DNA from 2 places in the Clostridium sp. Marseille-Q7071 genome. Region 2 is predicted to be linked to the other one. Evidence: riboswitches for the same ligand, from Rfam matches in the RefSeq annotation. Region 2 holds a riboswitch; the other holds the start of a gene.
The links. Region 2 has a riboswitch for cobalamin ahead of ACWPW7_RS18340 (nucleotide-binding protein). Riboswitches for the same ligand answer to the same signal wherever they lie in the genome.
Positions count from the first base shown of each region.

Region 1: linked by a shared signal. The riboswitch ahead of ACWPW7_RS07820 (nitrogenase component 1) and the one ahead of ACWPW7_RS18340 (nucleotide-binding protein) in region 2 are both predicted to bind cobalamin.

Region 1 is NZ_CBCOPR010000001.1:1,686,615-1,690,048, reverse strand. It holds gene ACWPW7_RS07825 (VOC family protein) at 1-344, opposite strand, end outside; gene ACWPW7_RS07820 (nitrogenase component 1) at 613-1,851, opposite strand; cobalamin riboswitch at 2,119-2,313, opposite strand; gene ACWPW7_RS07815 (MATE family efflux transporter) at 2,592-3,434, opposite strand, start outside.
Region 2 is NZ_CBCOPR010000001.1:3,848,734-3,852,167, forward strand. It holds gene ACWPW7_RS18335 (nitrogenase component 1) at 1-208, opposite strand, end outside; gene ACWPW7_RS18340 (nucleotide-binding protein) at 221-1,069, opposite strand; cobalamin riboswitch at 1,201-1,390, opposite strand; gene ACWPW7_RS18345 (endonuclease) at 1,621-2,268, opposite strand; gene ACWPW7_RS18350 (methylated-DNA--[protein]-cysteine S-methyltransferase) at 2,265-2,726, opposite strand; gene ACWPW7_RS18355 (bifunctional transcriptional activator/DNA repair enzyme AdaA) at 2,726-3,307, opposite strand.

The sequences.
Region 1 (3,434 bases), 2.2 Mb from region 2:
TATCCATCTTCAACTTTATAAATTTCTTTTCCATCTTTAATCTTGAAATTGTTATAACCTAACTTTTTTATTCTATCAAATTCTTTTTGAATATCATCAACTAAAAAACACATATGTACTATTCCTTCGTTTAATGAACTCCAGCTATTTAACTTTTCTCCCTTTCTACCAGTTTGCAATTCAATCATAAATGTTCCTAATCTCAACCAAGTATTAAAATCTCTGCTATGAAAATTTGCTGTTTCTGTAACTAATTCAAATCCTAAAATCTTAGTGTAAAATTCAAGTGATTCTTTATACTTTTCTGTTTGAATGCAGACATGATGCATCATCTTTATGCTCATAATATATTCCCCTTTGTACATATAATTAAATAATGTTTTCTATTAAATTATATAGGATATTGATATAATTTCAAATAATTATAATTCCTATATATTGATGAAAAACTTAAATAAATTTAATAAAGAAAAAAACCGTGGTCACCCACGGGAAAAAATTTTTTTATTATATCAGAAGGGAATACTAATTGTGACTTAGCTATCAACATACTAAGTCACACTTAATATCTATGATAATATTAAAGATTATTAGCTTTTAATTAAAATAATTTTATGAGATTATTCCTTGCAATATTTCTTCCATTATAAATCTCATTCCATTAAAACCAACCAGTGGTTTTCTATCATATATAAGTATTTTTTTCACATTTGGACTACTAATTTGTATTTTTGAGGATGCTTCATTTAAACTATAAATAAATTCTCCATCCCCTAATAGTAGGTTAGTCTTACTATTTATTAGTTCGTTTTTCTTACTCTCTGTAGGGTTTACATATAGCTTTCTTTCTATCTTCTCATTAAGCTTTATATATTCGCCTTTTAAATTGTGGTTTATTACTACAGATTCTACTTCAAGCCCTAATTCTTCCTCTACAAATCTACTCATTCCATTTACAACATCGTAATATCCAGTAACTAAACACTTAGTATTATTTATTACCTTTCTTGTATGATGTTTAAATCTTACAAGAGCTTCTCTACATTTAATCTTACTTTTTTCTAAATAATCACTATTGCATTTTATTCCTGTTAACTTTTCTATGGATTCAATAAAATTCAAAGTACCACTGGTTCCATAAAGGCATGGGGTTATATATTCCATATTATATTTTTTCTTTAGTATTTTTGAAGCATCTATTCCTTCAGATCTTACAACTATGTTAAAGCTTGCTTCAGAAGCTTTTTTTATTTTTTCAATAGAACTTCCATTTGTAAATATTGTGTGTATTTTCATTCCAAAGCCCTGTAACATAATTTCTTCTATTTCTAATAAATCACTATTAAAATTATAGTAATCTGGAGTAAATCCAATTACATTATAAGTCATATACTTTTTCTCCTTAGGAGGCTCTACAATTTTATTACAGAGCATTTTCAATGCTTCTCTTATACCTAAAGAAAAATCTCCTTTTGGTTTTCCAAAATATAGGGGGATGACTTTTCCTTCTAGTTTACCATCCATCTTAAGAAGAAAATCTTCTCCATCAAATCCAATAATTGAACATAGAATTGATGGGGCTACGAAAATAATCTCGGGTTTTCTATCATCATATATTTCTAAAATTCCTTTTTTAAGCGGTTCTATGTCTCCAGAAATAACTTGAGATTCATCTAATTGACAACAATAAACTTCTCCTTCTCTATCAACATTAAATTTTTCATATATGGAATTTAAATAATGGGCTGTACTTATAGCTCCATACTCCACAATTATGCTATTTTTAATGTTTAAAAGTGTCCATAAAAAACCCATTCTAAAGTTAGGTAACGGTAAAAAACTATTATTCATGTCTATCCCCCTTTACAATTTTATGACTCTTTCTATTTTAAAAAACTTACTACCAAAGATAAATCTCATATATTAATTGAATCATAAATATTTTTATAATCTTAAATTCAATCTATGCTATATTAATAAGATTTTAAGTTATGATTTTAAAATATACGTAAAAAAACTTCTCAACCACAAGGATTAAGAAGTTATACGCCAATATAAATATACATCAATTATGTATATTTAACAATTCCAAAATAACACTCACCATCTCTCGTAGTTTAACTGTGTTTAGATATAGGCAGGTCTTCTGGCTAAAGAATCAACACTTTCCTACCCTTCCCAAACAAAAGTTCAGTGGCACAACTAGGAAAATTCCTCTCTTACAGCGACGGGATCGCGTGGGATTTACACCCAACTTCCCTTTTAATCAATTAAAATATTTACTTTAATTGAACCTAATCTATTCTATTTACTTTTCAACATTTAAAATGTTATCATAATTCAAAATATTTTTCAAGTAGCAAATTATAATATTTTTCTCTATTTTAAAAATATATTAAATAACTTATGAAATTTTCATAATGAAAAGTAGAGAAATACCCTATCAGTAATTTTTTATGATATAACTTTTTACTAAACTCATTCTACTTTTAAAAAATATATCTTATAAATTAAAAATAATGATATAACTCTTTCAAATAATATTAACAAATATTATATTTAAAAATAAAGTACTAGATAAATCTAGCACCTTATTTTTCTACTACTTCTGCTTGTTTTAATGTGTAACTTTTTTTAAATTTCTTAAAACATATAAATGATACTATTAAACTTATGCTTTCAGCAAAAGGTACTGTTAACCATACACCATTAATCCCAAAAATTTTAGGTAATATCATAAGTCCTATTAAAATAAATATAATACCTCTACTAATAGAAACTATAGATGATGCTCTGGCGTTTTCAATTGATTGGAAATAGGAAACCATAGAGATATTGCATCCCATAAATATGAACGCCATGAAATAAAGTTTTATACCTCTTACAGCCATAGTCATTAATTCAGTGTTCTCATTATTAAATAAAGAAACTATAAATTTAGGGAAAATTAAACCTATAGAATAAAATATTATTCCAAATATTCCTGCTGTTACAATAGCTAATTTCAAAGATTTATAAACTCTTTTTTCTTTTCTAGCACCATAATTTATACTTATTATTGGCTGTATTGCTTGTGCTATACCATAAAATATAGCTGCACAAATTAATGAGATATTAGCTATTATACTATAGGCAGAAACCCCTATAGAACCTACTAATCCCCAAATAACATTATTAAAAGCAAATATTATCATTGCATTTGACATTTCCATTATAAAACTTGGTGTACCATTTTTAAATATTCTAGTTATAGTATGAATATTTAATTTAAATTTATTAATTTTTACTTTTAAAGTATTATTACCTTTTATAAAGTGAAGACTTAATAAAAGTAAAGTTATTGTTGGAGAGCAAACTGTAGCTGTTATTGCACCTTTCATTCCCCATCCTAATTTCATTATAAATATATAATCTAGCACTACGTTTGAAAGATT
Region 2 (3,434 bases):
TGTAAAATCTATCTAGGAGTTCTTTTCTAAAAGCTCTAAAATAAAGTACCCTTAAGCAAGATTCTGGTCCAAGAACTAATACATGTATGTCTGGAATCTTTAAGGCAAGGTCTATAACTTCATTACAACTATCTTTATGTATGGCTCTTCTTAATACTGATTTTTCCCTAATTCTTTTTAAATCATCATGTTTTTTTAATTCTTCCATAACATTCCCCTTCTAGTTAGTTCTTATATTTAAATTTATTTGTGCAACTTCTTTTGAAAATAATTCTAATTTTTCTTCACTTAAGGGATTTGGAATACTATAATCAGCCTTGTCTAATATTTTCTTTGCTAAACCAATAAATACATTGGAAATTTCAGATTCAAAAAACTTTTCTAAGACTGTTTTTCCTTCAAGTTCTGCAATGGCTATTTCTTTACTATATGGCACTTGTGAAACCATTTGTGTAGAGCATTTATCTGCAAATTTTTTTATTACATAATCATTGGAGTCATAATTTCTATGATTATGAATAAGTCCACCAAAAATAGGGTCTTGATTTTCTGAAAATCTTTTTACACTTTTCATAATATTATTAGCTGCATACATAGACATAAACTCTGAAGAAGACACTATATATATTGCATCTACATATTTTTCCCTCATTGGAACAGAGAACCCACCGCAAACAACATCACCTAATACATCATATATAATTACATCCCAAGACTTCTGAAAGATATTAAGATGTTCAAGTTCTTCCACCATAGTTATTATGCCTCTTCCTGCACAGCCAACTCCAGCTTCAGGGCCACCTGCTTCAACACAAGAAATCCCATTAAAGCCTATCTTTATAATATCTTCTTCTACGATATTGTTTCCTTTCTCTTTAAGACTTTTAATAACAGATGGTATCTTTTTGCCTATTAAACTTCTACTAGAATCGCTTTTAGGATCACAACCTATAAAAAGAACTTTAAGTCCAATACTAGAAAAAGCTGCTGCAACATTTGATGCTATTGTAGATTTCCCTATACCACCTTTTCCATAAAAAGCTATTTTCAAAGGTTTATTTTTATTCATTCAATTCCCCTCCTCTAGAATATCTTTTAAAAATTTTCATATAAAAAAACCTCTCAATTCAAAAATCAAGAGGTTTTACTATTCCTTGTGTAAAATAAGAAATATCTAAAACACCCTCCATCACTCGTAGAGTTTCGGTGAAAAAATAGGCAGGTCTTCTGACTCAAGTATTATCATCTTTTCTACCTTCCCAGTTTCCCAGTGGTTTATTTGAAAAGACTACACTCTTACAGCGGCGGGACCGTGTGGGATTTTCACCCAGCTTCCCTTTTAATTAATGCAGGCAATTATCTGCACTAAACCTATTTCTTTATTATTCAATTTTGTTACGCTACTCCGATTATACAATAACATACTAGTTAACACAAGTAGACAAAAAACTACATAGATATATTTTTTTTTTAATATTTCTTAAAAGTTTAAATATATTTTTAATATGTATCAACTTTCTAATATGTTTAAAATTCTAAGGGACGGTTCATTTTTATTCCTAAAATTAAGAGCTTAATTTAGAATATAATTATGAATCGTCCCTTAGAACATCAATTACTTTATATAGCTACTAAAATTCTCTTTTCACATATAGATTCAAGTGGGCATTCTCTACAATTAGGTGACTTTTTACAATAACGTTTAGCATGTTCTACGATAAGGCCATGAAATTCATTATATATGTATAACTCCTTTGGTATACTCTCCTCAATTTTAATTCTTAACTCATCATAATTTTTAGGTATATCATATCCAATTCTATATAATATGCGCTTAGTATAAGTATCTACAATAAAAAAAGGAATATTTAAAGCATAAGTTAAAATTGAGTCAGCAGTCTCCCTTCCAACTCCTTTAATTTCTAATAATTCATCACGTAATACTTGTCCATTTATACCCTCTGTATTTTTAATATCATATGAGTATTTTTTAAACCATGAAGTAAGGGCCTTTAGTCTAATCGCCTTTTGATTATAGTATCCACTAGGTCGTATAATTTCTCCAAGTTCTTTATTTGAAACAGTTTCTATAAATTCTGGTGATAAATTATCTCCTAAATTGGTTATTGCTTTCTCAACATTAGTCCATGATGTATTTTGTGTAAGTATTGCTCCAACCATCATCTCAAAATCTGTCTTTGCAGGCCACCAACTTCTTTTCCCATAAGCCGTTAATAGTAAATTATAAATTTGTATTAATCCCTTCATCGCTTTGCCTCCAATAATAATAATCGTTCTTTAATATCTATTCCTCCAATATATCCATTAAGCTTACCATTACTACCTACAACACGATGACATGGAATAAAAATTGGTATTGGATTACGGTTGCATGCAAGCCCAATTGCACGTGCTGCTTTAGGTCTGCCAACCTTTTCTGCTAATTCCTTATAAGTAAAAGTTTTTCCATAAGGGATTTCACATATCAATTGCCATACTTCTTGCATAAATCCTGTTCCACTAGGGGCTAAAGGTAATGAGAAAGTTTTAAGCTTTCCGGAAAGATATTTATTAAGTTGATATGATGCTTCTTTTATTATTTCTGTCTCATAAATATCTACTTCTTGTGGTAACCTTTTATCTTTAAAGTATACACCACATATCTCTCCCTTCTTTTCCTCTATTCCAATTGTTCCTATATCTGTATCATAAAAAAATAAAGGCATTATCTTATACTCACCTCATTTATATTATTTCTTTTTCTATATTCCTTTGGTGTATATCCAACTTGTTCTTTAAAATATTTGTAGAAATTAGACAAACTTTTAAATCCAACTTCATAAGCTATTTCAAGTATGTCTAAATCAGTTTTTGATAATAAGTCCATAGACCTATTAATCCTTATCTTAAAAATATATTCATTGGGTGTTAAACTATAATATTGCTTAAATAGTCTTCTAAAATAACTTTCACTTATACCAATTTCTTGAGATATAAACTTTAAGTTAAATTCACTATTATAATTTAAAGTTAGCATATCTTTTGCTTTTTCAATTAATATTTTATTAGGTTCATAAATATGTTCATTTATATCTGGTCTACATATTTTACACGGTCTAAAGCCTGCATTTATAGCTTCATCTACACTATTGAAAAATAAAATGTTCTTTTTTAGTGGTGTCTTAGCCTTACAGGATGGTCTACAAAAAATACCTGTTGATTTAACAGCATAATAAAATAATCCATCATACTGCTTATTGCAATCTATTACAGCATTCCATTTTTCTGTAGTTGTAATCTTATCCATACTAAACTCACCTCTAAAATCATATATTAATAACAATTATATACATATATTTTTAAGCTTTCTTCCTCATTTTTATTAACCTATTCTTACCAATAAATTAATCCTTTAAGTATAAGGGACGGTTCAT